Regions from separate parts of the Lysinibacillus sp. TE18511 genome, predicted to be linked through region 2. Evidence: riboswitches for the same ligand, from Rfam matches in the RefSeq annotation. Region 2 holds a riboswitch; the other holds the start of a gene.
What was found. Region 2 has a riboswitch for preQ1 ahead of queF (preQ(1) synthase). Riboswitches for the same ligand answer to the same signal wherever they lie in the genome.

Region 1 (11,010 bases), on a different contig from region 2:
ACCGTGCAAGAGATTGCCAATCATACGAAAAAGGTTAATGAGGATGCGGTCATGTTAACGTCATTTTCAGATACAAATGCATCATCAACTAAACATGTAGCTACTTTAACAGCTGCTCAATTAACCGCACAACAGCAATTCCATGATTATATACAAGAGTTACGTAAGGTATCAAAAGTTTTACAAATAGCGGTAAAGCGTTTCTCAATTTAATAAGAATAATTGGACCTTTCTTTGTAAATGTATACAATAAAGGTTCTTTTTTTGGCTCCTCACCATAACGTATGGTTGATTTCCGTTCCGGTCATCAAGAAATTAATATTGTTGCTATGCGGAAAAATGGACAAATGTACATTCGGGGTGTACATATGTATTTTATTTGTTTTATCAGCACAATATTATATAGGGCTCATATACTGGTAGTAAAGGATTGTGCGTTAGGATTGTCGAAATGAAAAAGATAATGGTTGTATTTTTAATGTGAACACTTTATAATAAAAATCATCGAAAATGTTATTAAATCAATGTTTGTTTATATATTATTGTACTTTCCGAAAGTACAATTGTTCACAGGTGGAGGTTTGGAGAAATGGAAAAGATAATGGTTACAGGAGCACTTGGTCAAATAGGTTCTGAGCTTGTAGAAAAGCTTCGAGGTATTTATGGAGAGGACAATGTGTTAGCGACAGATGTTCGAAAGCTTGAAAATATTAAGGGTCCATTTGAATTATTGGACGTGACGGATGGACAAAGAATGCATGAGTTAGCGAAGGATTTTGGTGCTGATACAATGATGCATTTAGCGGCGTTACTATCAGCAACAGCAGAAAGAAATCCATTGCTAGCATGGAATTTAAATATGGGCGGTTTAATGAATGCGCTAGAGGTTTCGCGTGAGTTAAACTTGCAATTTTTTACACCGAGCTCAATAGGCGCGTTCGGTCCTTCGACACCGAAGGATAATACGCCTCAGGATACATTACAACGCCCAACAACAATGTATGGGGTAAATAAAGTAGCTGGCGAGCTATTATGTGATTATTATTTCAATCGTTTTGGTGTAGATACTCGTGGTGTACGTTTCCCAGGGTTAATATCATATGTAACGCCTCCTGGAGGTGGTACGACTGACTATGCAGTTGAGATTTTCTATGAGGCGATTGAGCAAGGTAAGTATACATCTTATATTCAAGAAGGCACGTACATGGACATGATGTACATGCCAGATGCATTGCAGGCTATTGTAGATTTAATGGAAGCGGATAGTAGCAAACTAATACATCGCAATGCCTTTAATATAACTGCAATGAGCTTTGAGCCATCTGAAATTGCGGCGGAGATTAAAAAGCATTTACCACATTTCCGTATGGATTATAATGTAGATCCAGTACGTCAGTCGATAGCAGATAGTTGGCCAAATTCTATAAATATAGAAGCGGCACAGAAAGAATGGGGCTTTAAAGCTCAGTATGATTTAGCAAAAATGACAGTTGATATGCTAGAAAAATTAAAAATCAAACTACACAAAAAGGCCATTTCATAAATATTCCTGATAAAAGGACGAAGAAAACAATTCAGTTTTCTTCGTCTTTTTTATTTTTACGGGCAATCACTAAAAATTGGGATGACATTTTTAAATGTATACCGTGTATATAAATTGATTGGAGTGGAGACTCGCTCCCCAGGAAAGTGCCCAGTCGGAACGGAAATCAATCACACGCATGCTAATAAGTTATTTTTAGAAAAAGTTAACAATAAAAAGAAAATTATTGGAATATATAGCGTAATTTATAATTTTCAAATATAATCATATTCAGAATATTAATAGTATTCAATTATATTTTTATTAGTATTTCACAAAGGTAATGGAGAGGCAGTTCACAAGACGAAGGGATGGATGGTTTTTATGATGCAGACGCCGTTAGTATTAACAAGCTTTTTTAACCGAGCAGAAAGTTATTTTGCTAGAAAGACTATTGTTTCACGAACGAGCCCACAGAAGATTCACCGTTTAACATATGGAGAGTGGGCGAAAAGGACACGTCGTTTAGCAGATGCGCTAACAAAGCTGGGGATGAAAAGGGGAACAAAGATTGGCTCCTTTGCCTGGAATCAGCATCGCCACTTAGAGGCCTATTTTGCGGTACCGTGTTCTGGTGCTATTTTGCATATGGTGAATATTCGTTTATCAGAAGAGCATTTAACTTATATTATTAATCATGCAGAAGATGAGATTTTAATAATTGATGTTGATTTGTTACCAATCATAGAAAACATTGCGCCTGAGCTTAAGACAGTGAAACATTTTATTATTATGACGGATGAGGATACTGTACCAGAAACGACATTACCGAATGCGTTATCATATGAGGATTTATTGGCAGCAGCAGATGAAAACTATCAATTCCCAGAGGATTTAGGGGAAGAGGAGCCCGCTGGAATGTGCTATACAAGTGCTACAACAGGAAATCCAAAGGGTGTTGTTTATTCACATCGAGGCTTAGTGTTACATAGTATGATGCTGAGTATGTCTGATTCAATGGGCATTTCCGAGCGTGATGTTGTGATGCCAATTGTACCGATGTTTCATGCAAATGCATGGGGTCTACCGTTTGCAAGTGTCAATGTAGGTGCGACACAGGTGCTTCCGGGTCCACAATTTACATCGGCAATAATTTTGGATTTAGTGGAGCAGGAGAAGATTACATTAACAGCTGGAGTGCCGACAATTTGGATTGGGGCGTTGCAGGAACAAGAGAAGCGTGAACGAGATATAAGTTCGCTACGTGCCATTTGTTGTGGTGGTTCTGCTTCACCAACCCGTCTTATTCGTACATTTGAAGAGCAATATGGCATTCCGTATATTGTTGTATATGGGATGACGGAAACAACGCCGATTGTAGCATTATCAAATTATATGTCTTGGATGGAAGACTGGCCAATTGAAAAGAAAATTGAATCGCGAGCTATGCAAGGAATGACGATGGCCGGTATTGAATCGAGTATTATTAATGACAATGGAGAAGTACCGTGGGATGGAGAGACGATGGGTGAATTACGTTTACGAGGTCCATGGATTTCACACGAGTACTATCGTGATGAACGAACGGCTGATGCCTATCGAGATGGCTGGTTATATACAGGGGACATTGCGGTGCGATCAGAGGATGGCTTTATTAAAATATCAGATCGTACAAAGGATTTAATTAAATCAGGAGGAGAGTGGATATCCTCAGTTGATTTAGAAAATGCGTTAATGACCCATGATGCTGTTTTGGAAGCAGCGGTTATTGCAATTCCGCATGTTAAATGGCAAGAACGTCCGCTAGCTTGCGTTGTATTGAAGGAAGGAAAGTCAGCAACCGACGAGGAGCTTCTTGCATTTTTAGAAAGTCAATTTGCAAAATGGTGGGTGCCGGATGATGTTGTATTTTTAGAGGAAATTCCAAAAACATCAGTTGGGAAATTCCTAAAAGCTAAGCTTCGAGATAATGTGGCAGAAATTTATCCGAAATTAAGTTCATTGGTATAGTCAAAAGAGCGATTTCCACAAAGGGAAGTCGCTCTTTCGTTTCATTACATTTCATTATCTGTTTAACATTTGGAATACTTGTTCTACGTCCTTGTCTCCGCGGCCAGAGATATTGATAATAATACTCTCATCAGGGGATAATGATGGAGCAAGCTTTAGTGCATGTGCAACTGCGTGAGAGCTTTCAAGTGCAGGGATAATTCCCTCGACTTTTGACAGCACTTGGAATGCTTCAAGCACTTCTTCATTTGTCACCGTTACATATTCTCCACGACCAATTGTTTTTAAATAGCTATGTTCCGGACCAGCTCCTGGATAATCTAGTCCAGCGGCAATCGAATAAGTTGGTAGGGGATTGCCTTCAGCATCTTGCAGTACTAAACATTTGAAACCATGTAATTCACCTGGTGTTCCTTCATTTAATGTTGCAGCCTTATCTGGTTCAATACCGATGAGGCGAACATTCTCATCTGCAATATATTCTGCAAACGCACCGATCGCATTACTACCGCCACCGACACAAGCAAGTACTGCTGTGGGTAGCTTTCCTTCTTTTTCTAAAATTTGTTCGCGACTTTCACGGCTAATGACTGATTGGAAATGTTTCACCATTGAAGGGAATGGGTGAGGTCCAACAGCAGAACCTAGTAAATAGAAAGTCGTTTTATAGTTTTCTACTAAATCAGCAAATGCTTCATCTACAGCATCCTTTAGTCGGCCTTGCCCTTTATCAACAGCTACTACCTTTGCGCCAAGAAGCTCCATACGGAACACATTCAATGCTTGACGCTTTGTATCTTCTAAGCCCATATAAATTGTGCAATCCATCCCGAACATTGCACAAGCAGTTGCAGTTGCTACACCATGCTGACCTGCACCTGTTTCGGCAATAACACGATTAGCACCCATGCGCTTTGCCAATAAAATCTGTCCAAGGACGTTATTAATTTTATGTGAACCTGTGTGGTTGAGATCTTCGCGTTTTAAATAAATTTTCGCGCCACCTAATTGTTTTGTTAAATTTTCAGCAAAATAAAGTGGGGATTTTCGCCCAACATATTCATGGAAATAATAATCTAGCTCTTTATTAAAATCTTCTTCATCTTTGAATTTTTGGAAGTGCTCATCTAGAATATTTAAAACATTTTGAAGCTCCTCGGGAACAAAGCTACCGCCAAATTCACCGAAATATCCTTTTTTCTCTACTACTGTACTCATCTGCTCTCGACTCCTCTAATCTGATTTTTTCCATAAAAAAAGTCACTCCAATCCTTCTATAAAAAGGACGAGTAACCGTGGTGCCACCTTCATTCGCAAAAATTGCGCGCTTTCGTACTCCGGTAACGGGGAGTAAATTCGACCTCACATTTAATGAGGCTGCTCCAAAGTCCATTCACAAGTATGTACTACTGATTTACACCAACCATCAGCTCTCTACAAGTACTACTACTTGCTACTAATCTTCTTCTAAGCATTATATTGAAAAGAATTGTAAAATATTTTCAGAATATTGTCAAGATATTAAAAAAGACGAATCTAAAAAAGATCCGTCTTTTAAATCAAATTTTTGAAGTTTAAGCGTTTATTCAATAGATACATAATAGGTGCACCGACCGCTAAGACAACAAATTCACCTGCAGCAACAGTTAACCATGTCCAGAAGAATGGTAGCTCTAAAGCTAAGTTCAATTCAAAGGCAATGATGAACATTGTGCATGTAAATAACAATGTATTAATGATTAAACGTGCCCAAATATTTTTGACAAATTTACAAATAAGAATGAACAGTCCAAGTGTAATCATCGAATGCCCTACACCGAAAACTAAATCGTAGACGCCCAGTGGTGAAAATATATTAGAGATAAATACACCAATAATAATCCCGACGGCAAAGCGTGGATTAAAGGCAACTAGATGATTGAACATTTCAGATACGCGGAACTGCACCTCTGTAAAGCCAAATGGCGTGACTAGCAATGTAACAGCAATGTAGAGCGCTGCAATAATGCCACTCGTTGCTAAAAATTTTATTTTCATCTATTTATTTCTCCTTAGTTTTTTTGCGTGGGATGGTTACGAACCACGTAAAGCAAAGGCAATCATATCAATGTTTATGCTAGTTTGTAAAGGGTCATGTGTAAAACTAAAATGCTTATTGTTGTGCTAACATCTGCATAACTGAGATTTCTGAAATATATTATATTGAAATACTTAATCCTGTAGCAGTTGTGTTAATAAAAAATCTAGGACCCACGTAAGAAAAGAAAGAGGCTAATCCCATAAATCATTTTTCAATGACGTTTAGGATTAGCCCGAAAACCTTTACTTATTTATGCTGTGTAAGGTAAACTTTGCCGTTTATTGTTACTTTAGAAGCTGAGATTAGAATTTCTTTATTTGCTTCATAATATGGATTTAAAATGTTGTCGATAGCAACCCATTTTTCACTAGATTTTTCATAGTCACCTTTTTTATCAAGAGCTGTTGCTTCTTCATAAAGCTTTTTTAATTGCGCTTTATCTTTTGCTTTGATTTCAAAATCAAAGTTAGACATGTAATCTTCAAAGCTAAGTGGCTTCATGTAAGGATTAATCATTTCATTGAATTCATTCCATAGCTTTTCAGATAATTGATCATTTTTATCAGCATCTGCTTTTTGAGCATCTTTATAAACCGCTTTTAGTTTCGGTAAAGCTTCAGTCGGAATATCTACTTCCATATCTGAAATGTATTCTTCAAATGGTACTGGTGGATATAATGCATCTAGGTAAGGTTGAAGAACCTTCTGAAATTCATCAAATTTTGTTTGTGCTGCTTCTTCTTTACCAGATTTCTCTAGTTTTATCCACTGTTGATAAATATCTTTCAGCTGCTTTTTATCTTTTTCTTTAATAACTATATTTTTTTCACCAAATCCATACTCTTCCATGAACTCTTCGAAGGATACAGGTACCCAGCTAGCTAAAATATACGGCTTTGTGATTTGATCCATTTCAAGATTAATTTTATCTACTTCTTCATATTTCTCTTCTTTTTCTAACTTCTTCATTTGATTAAACAATTTTTCTAATTTAGCCAAATCAACTTTTGTTATTTCTTTAGGTAAGTCTTTTTTATAGACGTTAAACGTGTAGAAATCTGAATAATCTTGTACTAAGCTACCTTCTACAGAGATTTCTTGACCTTCTACTAACTTCATTTTTTCTAATTGCTCATCTGAAAAATTCTGAATTCCGATATAATAATTTTTACCGTCTTTTCCTTTGATTGTGATGCTATCTCCGTAAACACTTTTAATCGTTCCTTTAATTTGTTGCTCAGCTTGAACAGTTATTTGGTTTGTTGTTTTTGCTGTTGTTGCCTCAGCTTGATGTGGCGTGAAGACAGCCATCCCTATTGTTAGTGCTGATACAATCATCCAAGATTTTTTTATTGTTTTTTTCATATTAATTTCTCCTTTAATTTTAATGATTTAATTTTCTAATGATTAGACGTCTTTCGAATTATAAAAAGTTAGCTAAAATTAGAAAAAATTTTTAACTGCTTTCAGTAAATTTTTTAGTAACGTAAGTGCAACGGCAGTTACAAAAGGTTTTTTGTACCGAAAGCATAGCGGTAGGTACAGAAGTTTCCCACCTCTTGGAGTATTTTTACCTTCACTCCCTAATACTTCGCGAAATTGTCAAAAAATTTTTTGTTATGTTAGGAAAAGCAATCAATTTGTAAAAACAGCGTAGTTTAGCGGTTTAAAGCGACAAATTGAATAAAAAACTGAAATATTATGTCAATTATAAAAGTCAGAACATTCATAATGTTGTTGACGAACCTCGATAATAACGATAATATAGCGATACGTTCACACTTTGTTTGGATGAAGTGTGATAAATATCAGAGATAATAATCGGGGGGATTATTTGTGAAATGCAATTTAAAAAAGCTTTCGTTCCTGTTATTTGGGTTAGTCTTAATGCTTGCTGCTTGTGGTAGTGGTGGCTCTAGTTCATCTGATTCAAAAGGAAAAGAAACGAATAATGCAAGTGAGAGCGGCAATGCAGATGACAAAACATATAAAATCGGGATCACTCAAATTGTTGAGCACCCATCTTTAAATGCTGCCACTGAAGGGTTCAAAAAAGCAATTGAAGACTCAGGCTTAAAAGTTGAGTACGATTCGCAAATAGCGCAAGGGGATAACAGTCTTAATACAACGATTGCAAACAATCTAGTAAGTGCAAACGTAGATTTAATATTTGCTAACTCTACGCCGTCTGCACAAGCGGCAGCGACAGCAACTAGCGATATTCCAATTATCTTTACTTCTGTAACAGATGCTGTTGGCGCACAGCTCATTGATTCTATGGAGAAGCCAGGAAAAAATGTAACAGGTACGATCGATTTACATCCTGATACTATTTCAAAGACAGTGGCTTTCTTAAAGGAACTTGGTGCCAAAAACGTTGGTATGGTCTACAACGCTGGTGAGCAAAACTCAGTAGCACAAGTAAAAGAAGTGAAAAAAGTTATGGGCGAGCAAGGCCTAACAATTGTTGAGGCATCTGCGGCAACTTCTGCGGAAGTAAAACAGGCAACTGAATCATTAATCGGTAAAGTAGATGCATTCTATATTATTACTGATAATACAGTAGTTTCTGCTTTAGAATCTGTTATTGATGTAGCGAATGCTAATAAATTGCCACTTATTGTAGGGGAGCTTGACTCTGTTGAACGTGGTGGCTTAGCTGCATATGGTTTTGAATATTTCGACATCGGTTACGAGGCAGGTCAAATGGCTGTGAAGATTCTAAAAGGAGAAGCAACACCTGCTGATATGCCAGCACAATACCCACAAAACTTAAAACTAGTAATCAATAAAAAAGTAGCGGATGATTTAGAAATCGAAATTAAAGATTCTTGGGGTGCAGAGCTTTTAGAAAAGTAATGGACTGATATGGTCATCTGATCAAGCAAAGCGGGGGAGAACTAAACTGCCCCCGCTTTATCTTCTTTTAGAGTGAAAAGTTTAAAGAGTTTTTATGATTCATAGAAATACCTAAGGGTTTAGCACGACGTCATGTGATAACCCTTTGACCTATATCCATGAGCTCATCATCGAAAGTTGGGATGATATTTATTAAAACGTATTCCATGTATATTAGTTGATTGGAGTGGAGACTGGGCGACTCCTTGGGGATTAGCGTCACAGATGAGACCCTGGAGCGAGCAACGCGAGTGAAGCGGCTCATCGGACGCCCCCAGGAAAGCGCCCAGTCGGAACGGAAATCAACCTTACTTTATGATGATGAGCCAATTTAACATGTTGAGCTCCATTATTTTGGGAATGGGGCACAAGTAAGAATTTTTAATAAAAATTAGTTTAAGAAATGATTAGGAGATGATTCAACTATGTTTTTAGCAATGTTTGGCGCAGTGGAGCAAGGAATCATCTATGCAATTATGGCACTTGGTGTGTATTTAACATTCCGCGTGTTAGATTTTCCGGATTTAACGGTTGATGGAAGCTTTGTAACAGGGGCGGCTACAGCGGCGACGATGGTTCTGCTTGGCTACCACCCGATGTTAGCGACTTTAGTGGCAATTGTTGCTGGATTTATTGCTGGATGTATGACAGGGATTCTTCACACAAAAGGGAAAATTAACCCACTATTATCGGGGATTTTAATGATGATTGCTTTGTATTCTATTAACCTACGAATCATGGGGTTAACTGCAGAAAATACGATAGGTCGTCCGAATATTCCACTATTGAACTCAGAGACTATATTTTCAAAGTTTCAAGCATTTTGGAGTAATTTAGGTATCGATGCTGCGATCAATAACCTATTAACAAGCATCGGCATTCAGCAAGTTCCGTCTACATGGAGTACGTTGATTGTAGTATTAATCATCACGATTTTAATTAAGGTAATAGCAGACTGGTTCTTAAAAACTGAGGTCGGACTGGCTATTCGAGCAACTGGTGATAATAAGCGTATGATTCGTAGCTTTTCAGCAAATACAGATACACTTATTATTCTAGGGCTAGGACTTTCTAACGCACTTGTCGCATTTTCTGGAGCTTTAATCGCACAGTATTCGAAGTTCTCAGATGTAAGTATGGGGATTGGGATGATTGTGATCGGTCTTGCTTCTGTTATTATCGGTGAAGCAATCTTTGGTACAAAAACGATTATGCGCACAACTTTTGCTGTCATTGCGGGGGCTATTATTTACCGTATCATTTTAGCATTAGCATTACGTGTTGAATTCCTTGATTCGGGAGATATGAAATTAATAACAGCTATCATTGTTATTTTAGCGTTGGTTTTACCTCAATTTGTTAGTAAAAGTAAGGAACGAAAACGAAAGGTGAAGCGTGCAGCAGAGCGTGCACAAGTAAATGCAGTAGAGCAAGGAGGGAATGGCCTTGCTTAAATTACACGGCATTAATAAAGTTTTTAATGAAGGTACGCCTGACGAAAAAGTCGCACTTGCTGAAATTAATTTGCATTTAAAGTCAGGTGACTTTGTGACAATCATTGGTAGTAATGGTGCCGGTAAGTCGACCATGATGAATATGATTTCAGGTGCCTTAACGCCAGATTTCGGCTCGGTTTTAATTGATGGGAACGAGGTTACGGCTTTACCAGAATACAAGCGTTCTCACTATATCGGTCGTGTGTTTCAGGACCCAATGGCTGGTACAGCGCCAACAATGACGATTGAGGAAAACTTAGCGTTAGCTTACTCGCGTAATAAGAGTAGAGGATTGCGTATTGGTGTTGATAAAAAGCGTCGAGAATTTTTCAAGGAATCGTTGGAGATGTTGGGTCTAAATCTAGAAAATCGCCTATCTGCAAAGGTCGGCTTACTTTCTGGTGGGGAACGTCAAGCGCTGTCTTTATTAATGGCAACGTTCACGAAGCCATCGATTTTATTACTAGATGAGCATACGGCGGCACTTGACCCATCTCGTGCAGAGTTAATTACACGCATTACGAAATATTTAGTTGAGAAAGATAGCTTAACAACATTAATGGTCACGCACAATATGCAACAGGCATTAGATTTAGGTAACCGACTGATTATGATGGATAAAGGTCAAATCATTTTAGAAGTTGGCGAGGATCGTAAGCATGAATTGACTATTCCAGATTTAATGGCAGAGTTCGAACGTATCCGCGGTGAGAAAATGAACTCAGACCGTGCGTTATTAGGATCATGATGACGAAACGCTCATACATAGGTATGGGCGTTTTTTCTGCTGAAAGTTGGGTGGTAAATCGATAAAGTGCATTATAATCTAGCTAAAGGAGGTGAAAGTATGCTACTGAAAAAGCGGGAAGTCTCATCGAAGCAACGGGTGTTAGAAATGGTTGAGAGGCGGTTACCGAAATCTCACGCTAAGTATGATTATTTTCAAGAAATGCTAAGGAGAACAAGGGCAGGGTACGCTGGTGAGCAAAGAGTAGATAAAGAAT
Region 2 (11,010 bases):
AATGGCAGCAGGAACATTTATTCAAGGTTCCAGTATTGAGCTTACAGCAGACGGTCCTATTCGCCCGCCATTTACAGCATTTATTCAAGGTGGTTTAACGTACGAGCATGTGAAATTTGCTATTTGTAGTGCAGTACAAAAAATCCAAAAATAGGAGATGGAAAAACTATTCAATACTTTCGTTTTGAATAGTTTTTTACAATTTTTCATCAATTCGAAAAAAATATTTTAATCCATGTCAGGAAACCTTACATGACTAGTTGACAGTGTAAAATTTTCGTTATATGATTAGCGGGTATTGGAGGGACTTAAATGAGTCGTGAAATTAGACGAACTATGCCGTTATTATCCATGAATATTGTGATGCAATTGACTGAGCTTTCGGCACGTCAAATTCGTTATTATGAAGAACACCATTTAATTGAGCCGCACCGAACAGAAGGCAACCGTCGAATGTTTTCATTAAATGACGTCGACATATTGCTTGAAATTAAAGATTACTTAGAACAGGGTATGAATATGGCGAAGATTAAAAAACTATTCGCTAAAAAGAATGACGCTGTTGCAACAGAAGAACCAAATTTAAGTGATTCAGAATTACGTCGCATTATGCGTGAAGAAATGCGTCAAGCACAGCGTATGCAAAAATCTTCCATCAGACAAGGGGATTTATCTCGATTCTATTAATTAAAGTAAACGTACGCTTCTGGTGAACAGTTTAGATTGTTTTAATAGGGTAGGGTAATAATAAAAGTTAGACAATTTATAGGAGTGTGGAAAACTGTGGGTAAATACACAAAAGAGGACATTAAACGCCTTATCGAGGAAAAAAACGTAAACTTTATTCGATTACAATTTACGGATATTCTTGGCACAATTAAAAACGTTGAGATTCCTGTAAGCCAATTAGACAAAGCGCTAGAAAATAAAATGATGTTTGATGGCTCATCCATTGAAGGCTTCGTTCGTATCGAAGAATCGGACATGTATTTACATCCTGATTTAGATTCTTTCGTAGTGTTCCCTTGGACTTCTGAAAAAGGGAAAGTAGCACGTTTCATCTGTGATGTATACACTGCTAAAGGCGAGCCGTTTGCTGGTGACCCACGTAACAACTTAAAACGTATCCTTAAAAAAATGGAAGAGTTGGGCTTCTCAAGCTTCAATTTAGGGCCTGAGCCAGAATTCTTCTTATTCAAATTAGATGCAAAAGGTGAACCAACATTAGAAGTAAACGACCATGGTGGTTACTTCGACTTAGCACCTACAGATCTTGGCGAAAACTGCCGTCGTGATATCGTATTAGAGCTAGAAGAAATGGGCTTTGAAATCGAAGCATCACACCATGAGGTAGCTCCTGGACAACATGAAATCGACTTTAAATATGCAGATGCAATCACAGCTTGTGATAACATCCAAACGTTCAAATTAGTTGTAAAAACAATTGCACGTAAACATGGCTTACATGCTACATTCATGCCGAAACCATTATTCGGTGAAGCTGGCTCTGGTATGCACTTCAATGTTTCATTATTTAAAGGTAAAGAGAATTCATTCTACGATGAATCGACTGAACTAGGTCTTTCTGAAACAGCAATGCAATTCATGGCGGGTGTCCTTGCTCACGTTCAAGGTTTCACAGCTGTAACAAACCCAACAGTTAACTCTTATAAACGTCTTGTACCTGGTTACGAAGCACCATGTTATGTAGCATGGTCAGCTCAAAACCGTTCACCACTTATCCGTATTCCATCAGCACGTGGTCTTTCAACTCGTGTAGAAGTACGTTCTGTGGATCCATCTGCAAATCCATATTTAGCAATGGCTGTTATTTTAGAAGCTGGTCTTGAAGGTATTCGTCAACAATTAACACCACCAGCTGCGATTAATCGTAACATCTATGTAATGACTGAAGAAGAGCGTAAAGCGAACGGTATTGAAAACTTACCACCAGCACTTGACGACGCTTTAGCATTACTGGCTAAAGACAAAGTAGCGCAAGAAGCATTAGGGGAGCATATTTATGCAAACTTTAAAGAAGCAAAAGAAATCGAGTTCGATATGTACCGTACAACAGTACATCAATGGGAACGCGACCAATATTTAAAAATGTACTAATATATTAGCCGAGTACCTAGTCAAGGTACTCGGTTTTTCTTTTGGAATTAATAATTTGATAGTAAATACTATAACAAGAACTGATAGGTGCTAGACATTTTCAATCAAAATAAAGAAGCGATGAGGCATATTATAACCTCATCGCATATTCCATTAATAGCCCATATATTTTTGATGGTGATGATGATGGTGGTGTGGCATGCGATGATGATGGTGCATATGGCAAGGATCAGGTCGCATATCGCAAAGTGTATGATTTTCGCAACATTCATTCACTACACATTCTGTGAAAGGGAAGTAATATTGATGATCAATCATATGTTTGTTTACTGTTGTAATATGTGCTGGTTGTACATGTGGCACGACCGTATGGATGTAATTGGTGCGAACGTATTCTTCTGGCGGTAAAAAATGTGGTGGATCAAATTGAGTTGGGCATGCTTGTGGTGGACAACAATGTGGACCTTTTGCATGGTGATGCATACGTTTAAACATGTTATAACCTCCTGTTTTGATAAGTTGTGGTTCATACTTAAGATATGAGATGAAAGACAATGTGGTCTATTTGTATGCCTATTAAGAGCTGGTTAAATCTCTTAGGCAATCAAAATAGGTATGATTATTGAAAAATTTCATCAAATGTTAATAATGTAAACTACCATCGAAGACCGAAGTGATGAAATGCATGTGGAAATTTAAAGTATTTATGACCATTTCAAGAATTTTTTTATGATAGCTGTGCTTTATTATAGTTTGAAAGTGCCAGTATGTAAGGCAGATCCGTACTTTGAACAAGGTTGGATACATTAAATGTTACACATATAATTTAGGCAACATTTTAGCTATTGTAAAATTGAGCTTTGTTGAAAGGTAATGAAACTAAGAAGAAGTGCTGGATGATATCAGATGAGAATTATAACAATAACTAATATTTTACATTGAATAAAAATTCATTTTGTTGTAGAATTAACCGGATGTGTTGTTGGGTTTACGATATTTTTGTAGCTCATAAATGTAAATTATGGATAATGTTGGGATTGTTAAAATTTTGCATTGCAGATGTTAATTATAAAAAAGTAGTGTTTAGGCGTTCCTTTATTACTTTTTAGAGGAATGCTTTTTTTATTTTATCCCTCATTAACCGCTCGTAAATGCCCAATTGGCGAATAATAATCAGCGAGGATAAAGAAATTTCCACTGTTTAAAGTTTCGCTTTATACAGATATACTTCTTGGCGGTTGAACAGTATATAACTAACAAGCCTGATGTATACAACTTTGATAAAACTAGAGAAATGAGGCTTTTAATTATGAAAAAATATCCTACTTCTTCCTACTTTTACTTCATAATCCCCTCTCTTATTGGTGTCCTATTATTCATGACACCAGTCTTAACAGATGAGGGATGGAAAGTTCCGATTGCTATTTTAGCAAATATATTAGCGGGTGTTGTTGCGCCTGTTATTAGTTATTTTACTATCATTCTGTTTGCGATTTCGGCAATTGGTTCACTTATTGCCAAATTCATTCCTCGCGACAATACAAAGAAGCCTAGTATTTTAGATACATTATTTTATGTCAATTGGTTTTGGACAATAATACGAATGATCGGTTTAATATTTGCTTCAATGGTTGTGTTTGATTTTGGACCATCAGCGATTAATAATGAAAATACTGGTGGGTTATTAATGAACCCTGATGGTGGTTTGGTAACGTTTTTATTTACGATTTTCTTATTTGCGGGTCTACTATTACCATTTTTAACAAACTTCGGCTTACTTGAATTTTTCGGAACAATGATGGTAAAAATTATGCGTCCTCTCTTTAAAAGTCCTGGTCGTTCATCAGTTGACGCACTTACATCGTGGGTTGGTGATGGAACAATTGGTGTTCTGATGACGAGTAAGCAATATGAAATGGGGAACTACACGAAAAAAGAGGCTGCCATTATTGCAACAAGCTTCTCTGTAGTATCCATCACGTTCTGTATCGTCGTATTGGATACAGTGCACTTGTCACGCTATTTTATTCCATATTATATAACTGTTGTACTTTGCGGTCTTGTGTTAGCGATCATTATGCCGCGAATTTATCCACTTGCTAACAAGGAAGATACTTATATTGATGGTACTCCAGTAGATTTATCACGTGAGGAATTACCGAAAGGTTATAATTCGATGTCACATGGATTAGAAAATGCTTTAGCAGTCGCACATGCAAATCGTGATCCTCTTCAATTTATTAAAGATGGGTCTAGAAATGTTTTGGATTTATGGATTGGTGTAGCGCCCGTTGTTATGGCATTTGGTACCATTGCTTTAATGCTTGCTGAATTCACTAGTATTTTTACCGTTTTAGGGAAGCCGTTTGAACCGATTTTAACAGTGCTTGGTTTACCTGAAGCAGCTGAGGCGGCACAAACAATGGTTGTCGGCTTTGCTGATATGTTCTTACCTTCGATTTTAGGAGAAGGCATCGAAGCTGAAACTACACGATTTGTCATTGCTGTCGTTTCTGTTACACAGCTTATCTATATGTCAGAAGTCGGTGGACTAATTTTAGGTACGAAAATCCCGCTGAAGTTTTTTGATTTAGTTGTTATTTTCTTATTACGTACGATTATTTCACTACCAATCGCAGCATTAGTTGCACATTTACTTTTCTAATCTAAAAAGCAATTGTTCGCATTTAATGAGTGCGAATAATTGCTTTTTCTTTATTTAAATCCGCGTGACAGAGAGAATACTTCGCGTCAGAGGAGAATATCCGCGTACTAGAGGTAATTCTTTGCATATAGACTTCCGGTGTGAAAAAATATCTATTTTACCACGCTTTAAAACAAGTTGGATCTAGTCATGATAAAAAAGAATAAATAACTGTGAACATAATACAACTTGCCGCATAAATTCATTGAGTTGGGAAAAACTACACCTAAAGTGATACTGAGGTGATAAAATGGACAGAATTTTTTCTCTCTGCTTAAGTTCCTTTTATTTGTTATTTTCTCAACCAAATAATGCCTATCTAAATGATTCGTTCAGTCCTTATGAAGAAATTTATCCTGAAATAGGCTATAAAACGGTTGAAGCAGCTGCCTCCGATTTTGAGCGGCACTTTCATCAAGAACTAAAGCTACCACTTCGAATACCTCCTATTAGTTTTACACATCATTTTGGTCGATTTAGTAATCTTGATGGTGAGAGGAATGATTTTTTTGAAGTTACATTTATTAATAATCGACTTCCAGAGCATCATTATAAAATAACTGTTCGACCTAATCATTTTAAGTTACCGTCTAAAAAGGAATATATAGTAAAGACATTCGAATTGAAAAACGGAACGACTTCAATTTATATGGAAATATCAGGTTTCAATGTACTCGCTTTTGAAAGAGAAGATTGGCAATATATGCTGTGGATTGATAAAAGGGTTTCAGAAAAGGTGACACCTGAAGTGTTAGTCGATATCGCCAATTCCATTGACTATACAAATTAAGATGATAAACGTGGTTAATTCGGCTGAAAATGCCAAGACCTTTAAATGGGGCTTGGCATCATTTTTTTGGAATAGCCACTAGAATTATGCTGGATTGACAGAAACATTTCGGATCGCCATTGTTATGATAGAGTAGAGGAATGCACTAAAAATTAATAAACTACTTAATAGAGTAAAGGTAGATAAATTTGATAGTAGGTCAAACAAAGAAGAATACCACTTGAAAATGATTGTAAGAATTGGAATTAAGCAGAGTAACCCTATAAAACTGTAACCGCCAAGAATTCCTAAGCGATAAAAGACAACATTCAATAAAAGACCAGATGTAAGGAAGAAGAGCAGTAAAACAGTATCCAATGCCATCGTTTGTAAAAATGATGGGGAATTATCAATTAGTAAAATAGGGTGGATAATGAAAAGGTTAGAACCGTAAGGAATTATTTTTTGTGTACAAGCAATAATGAAGGCACCTATTAAGCTCCACGAGATGAAAAAGAGTCCTACATTGAACATATATTGTAAGCGACTTAAACCAAGTTTTAAAAAATAGGGCAAAGTTTTATTTAGTAGCTTTGCCGCCATTATACCGTAAAAGATATAAACAGGTATAGAAACAGAGATGGCAATGAAAGTTTTTTCCCCAAAGAAATTATCTAAGAATAGCGAAAATAGAACGATTGAAAATAAAATGCACCAAAAAGTCATAATCTGTTTTTTATAGCTTTGAAATAATACGTAAAAGCTACCCTTTACTGTATTCATTTAATTGTCCTCGCTTTCTGCTGTTTACTTAAATACACCAACATATCCTGTAATGAAACACGCTCAAGGATAATGTTCTGTCCTTCGATGGATTGCCCATTAGCGTAGACAATTGCAGTTAATTCCTGCATAAACATATGCTTGTATATACTCTCTAACCCGTTTATTGCCTGCTCAACATCAGAAGCACTCCCTTTTACTGCAACAATATGCTCGTGCCATTCCTCTGCTGTTTTCTGAAGTAGTAATTGTCCTTCGTGTAAAATAAGTATTTCCTCAAAAAGCTCACTTGCCTCATCAATTAAATGTGTAGACAAAATAAAAAGTCTTGGATTGTCTGTTTGTTGTTCAATCAATAAATCATAAAATGTATTTCGAGCAGCAACATCAAGTCCGATGTAAGGCTCATCAAAAATCGTAATCGCTGCATTACTCGCAAAGCCTGTGATAATGCCTAACGCAGATACCATCCCTTTTGATAAACTACGAACTTTATCTTTTGGATTTAGGGCAAAAACTTCTAAAAGCTCCATTGCTAGATCCTCATCCCATTTCGGATAAAAAAAGCTATTAGCCTTTAACGTTTGTGCAATTGTCATTTCTTCTTGAAAGTTTCCACTCTCTGCAACAAAACAAATGTCACATAAAGTTGCAGGTGCATTGAAAACATTTTCTCCATTGACAGAGATATTACCGTTAGTTGACGCAATAAGTCCTGATAATAAATTTAAGAATGTTGTTTTGCCAGCGCCATTATGACCTAAAAATCCAATGATTTTAGGTCCTTCAATTGTAAAAGTGACATTTCTCAAAGCTTCTCTATGTCTATATGACTTACTAACATTTTTCGCTTCAATTTTCATACGTTAACTCCCTTGTAACATATTTTGTAATTCTTCAACTGAAATACCTAATCTAATTGCTTCTTTCTTTAATGGCTTTATATGTTGCTTAAAGAAATTTTCCTTACGCTCTGTAATTAATATCTCGCGAGCATCAGAACTAACAAACATGCCAACACCGCGTTTTTTATAAATTACGCCTTTATCCACTAATTCGTTCACGCCCTTTCCAGCAGTTGCAGGATTAATTTGATATTCCTTTGCAAATTCGTTTGTGGATGGAATTCGATCTTCGGGTTGTAGGTGGCCATCTAAAATTCCATCCTCTATTCGTTCGCGTATTTGGTGGAAAATGGGCTTTTCGTTGTTTAAAGAATGAATCACAATCCACCCCCTTGATTGGTTAATTACTTATGTAACTAACCATATAACGTCAGGGTATTTTTGTCAATGCACAAGATATGAAAAAAATTAGTTGACGGATTGCATTCATTAAGTTAAGATAACTAGCGAATATAAAAGAGGTTCATAGCGCATACCCTCTATAAAAAACTATGGATGACGTCATTTACGCCATGTCCCAAAAATGCGGATATGGCGATTTTTTTTTATTAGGTTTCACGCATAATGGACTTCTCACAACTTGAGGAGGCATTTTTATGGCAGGAAGAACAGATGAACAAGGATTACAGGATTTAACACTACTTGGTAACCAAAACACAAAGTATTTATTTGAGTACTCACCGGAAGTACTTGAGGCAGTCGATAATTTGCATACGGAAAACGATTTTTTTGTAAAATTTAATTGTCCAGAATTTACAAGTCTTTGTCCAATGACAGGGCAGCCTGACTTTGCAACAATGTATATTTCTTTTATTCCAGATAAAAAGCTAGTAGAGAGTAAGTCACTAAAGCTTTATTTATTTAGCTTCCGTAATCACGGAGACTTTCATGAGGACTGTGTCAATATCATCATGAATGATCTAGTTAAGCTGATCGAGCCACGTTATATTGAGGTATGGGGCAAGTTTACACCGCGCGGTGGCTTGTCTATTGATCCTTGGTGCAACTATGGTCGCCCAGGTACAAAATATGAAAAAATGGCGGAACATCGTTTGATGAACCACGATTTGTATCCTGAAAAGGTGGATAATCGTTAATGCTGTATTATTTAAATGGGTTGTTTGTTGGCTTTTTAATTTTGGCAAATGTTTTAGCTGTTAAAGTGTTTAGTATAGGCGAATGGATGATACTTCCGGCGGCAGCAATACTTATTATTTTCACGTATCCTTTTATAGATGTAATTTGCGAGGTGTACGGTAGGGAAGCGGGCAGTCGCACGGTAAGAACGGGGCTTATGGCACAAGTGTTTGCGGCATGCTTTATTGCTATTGCCATTGAGCTACCACCGGCACAAGCCTTTGCTCATCAAAAGGAATTTGAGATAATTCTTGGTGGTAGTATGCGTGTCATTATTGCAAGCCTTGTCGCGTATACGGTTAGTGTAAATTTGGATGTCATGATATTTAGTAAATTTAAGGAAAAGCATGGCAACGGTAAGCTTTGGCTTCGAAACAATGCGTCTACGATGGTAAGTCAGCTCATCGATACGGCACTATTTATTACGATAGCCTTTTATGGTGTAATGCCATTTAAAGTATTATTGACATTGTTTATAACACAGTATCTTTTTAAATTTTTAGCGTCGATTGTAGCAACGCCACTTGTTTACGGGCTAGTTTATGTTGCACGGAAATTTGACAAGCGTAAAAGCATAGAGCCATCTCATTACTGAGATGGCTTTTTAATGTGTGCCTTGCCAATTAGATAAGCACTATAAGGTAAAAATGAAATGATTTTGATAATCAACATACAGACAATTACGCTCGATAGAAATAGCGAGATGACTTGAAGAGAGGTAGTAGGTATTTGTGCTGTATACGGGACTAAAAATTCTTGAACAAGCCAATGAATCAAAAATATACCAAATGAATATTGACTTACTAAATTAATGATTTTTAGCTTCGGCGCAATTTGACCAAATGCTAAAATGCATAAAGTTATTGAAATAATAAGCAACATCATATCTAATCGTCTAGATGTGATTTCAGTGGCTCCCAAATAATAGTTGATCGCCAGTATAGATGCTGAAAGAACAACGAAAACTAGCGTATGAAATTTGTACTTACTAATATTTGAAGCAACCCATCGATAATGCGTACCAATTAAATAAGCAATTGCGAAATAAGGAAGCCAACCAATAAATAGTAAACGAACAAGATTGTCGTTTACTATAAAGAATTCACCATTCAGCTTTGCGAGCGTCATATATAAAATACCAAGTGCCAACATAATTGGTGTTAGCCATATGCTTGATAGCTGATATTTTTTTATGATAAAGAACAGAATGTATAATTGAAAGATTGTCATGACAAACCAACCCGAGAAATTTCCTAAGACAATATGGCGATACAGTGCATTCCAAAAGCTTTCATCATAATGAAGCGTTGCATATACTGCATACAAAATACTAGCTGCAACAAATGGAATATAAACAAATTGAAAACGTCGCCATAAAAAGTTAGGAGGTAGTTCGACTGGATAGCGCTTTGCTAAAATAATAATAGATAATAGAATAAATGTTGGCGTCGCGAAACATAATAATAATCTGAAAAATTGATAGTACGGATTTTCGATGTATCCGTTAATAATTTCTGTATTAGTTGTAGCATGTAATAATACAATAGATAAGCAGGCAATTGCCCTTAAAACATTCCACTCATACACCATTTCGATCACCCACTATATGCAAATTTGAAGGCATCAGCGCTAAGCAAGATGCATCCTAACTATTTATATGAACGTAGCATCTATGATAAAACATCAGGTGTGTTGATTAGGAAAATATATATTGATCGATGAAAGGTTATTTATTGTTGATATTTTACTAATGTATGACAATTTTTAACTGATTGTAGCGCGCAGTGAAATTAGTGTTCTCGAATATATTTGAATGGATAAAAATGTTTAATCAACATACCTGATAAAACATATAAAAATGGAACCTATAGCAAAATTTCAAGAAAGTTATCAATCAGTACAACTGCAGAGGGTGTTGTGTGGAAGCTGGTCAAGGTCATTATAAGTTCCACGAAGTAACCACAGAATAAATATGGTAAATGCATGGATTACTTATTTGAAGTGGAGAGTGGAATTTGTAGAATATTGTTTCAATTTCTTGTCTCTCGAATTATTATTAAGCATGGGGAGATGAAGTGATTCTCGTCAGAATATATAGTAAATTATAGCGGAGGGTTCAAATGACACCAGAACAAATTGTGAAGAAATTTTTTGAAGAAGTACGTTCAGGGAATAATCCTGATTACGCAACAGAGTTAATGGCAGACCAAGTATTGGCACACCAAGTTATTTCTGAAGAGGAGTTAACGGTTTTAAGAACTCCCCAAGATTATGCTGACCATGTAAAAGAAATGGTAGAAGCATATGGCGATTTTTCATTAGAAATCCAAGAGTTCATGGTACAAGAAAATAAAGTATATGTACGATGGAAACAAGTTGGTACACATGTTGGAGAAGTTGATGGATATCAGCCAACAAGTCTTCCTGTTATTGAAATAGCAAGCGCAGTTTATAGAATTGAAGATGAAAAGATAGCAGAATATTGGATTCAAATTGATCGGGCTGGTATTGAAAAACAACTCAACCGTAATAAAATTAATTAACATCCTTCGGGGTGTTTTTTTTTGCCCTAAAAAGTGAGTATCGAGCAGAAT

Region 1: another riboswitch for preQ1. It lies ahead of ACVWXS_RS07610 (QueT transporter family protein); the one in region 2 lies ahead of queF (preQ(1) synthase).

The regions. Positions count from the first base shown of each region.
Region 1 covers NZ_JBSSFD010000007.1:73,912-84,921, reverse strand. The annotation lists gene ACVWXS_RS07630 (methyl-accepting chemotaxis protein) at 1-213, shown strand, start outside; gene ACVWXS_RS07625 (L-threonine 3-dehydrogenase) at 590-1,543, shown strand; gene ACVWXS_RS07620 (long-chain fatty acid--CoA ligase) at 1,907-3,532, shown strand; gene trpB (tryptophan synthase subunit beta) at 3,587-4,750, opposite strand; T-box leader at 4,811-5,011, opposite strand; gene ACVWXS_RS07610 (QueT transporter family protein) at 5,087-5,569, opposite strand; PreQ1 riboswitch class I at 5,578-5,622, opposite strand; gene ACVWXS_RS07605 (hypothetical protein) at 5,859-6,977, opposite strand; gene ACVWXS_RS07600 (ABC transporter substrate-binding protein) at 7,449-8,471, shown strand; gene ACVWXS_RS07595 (hypothetical protein) at 8,693-8,845, shown strand; gene ACVWXS_RS07590 (ABC transporter permease) at 8,936-9,964, shown strand; gene ACVWXS_RS07585 (ABC transporter ATP-binding protein) at 9,957-10,754, shown strand; gene ACVWXS_RS07580 (nuclease-related domain-containing protein) at 10,854-11,010, shown strand, end outside.
Region 2 covers NZ_JBSSFD010000001.1:222,154-233,163, forward strand. The annotation lists gene ACVWXS_RS01075 (methionine gamma-lyase family protein) at 1-154, shown strand, start outside; gene ACVWXS_RS01080 (MerR family transcriptional regulator) at 313-687, shown strand; gene glnA (type I glutamate--ammonia ligase) at 784-2,118, shown strand; gene ACVWXS_RS01090 (CotD family spore coat protein) at 2,272-2,613, opposite strand; gene ACVWXS_RS01095 (YjiH family protein) at 3,428-4,783, shown strand; gene ACVWXS_RS01100 (hypothetical protein) at 5,073-5,612, shown strand; gene ACVWXS_RS01105 (hypothetical protein) at 5,697-6,374, opposite strand; gene ACVWXS_RS01110 (ABC transporter ATP-binding protein) at 6,371-7,237, opposite strand; gene ACVWXS_RS01115 (GntR family transcriptional regulator) at 7,241-7,600, opposite strand; PreQ1 riboswitch class I at 7,732-7,778, shown strand; gene queF (preQ(1) synthase) at 7,876-8,376, shown strand; gene ACVWXS_RS01125 (queuosine precursor transporter) at 8,376-9,011, shown strand; gene ACVWXS_RS01130 (acyltransferase family protein) at 9,005-10,006, opposite strand; gene ACVWXS_RS01135 (ester cyclase) at 10,537-10,959, shown strand.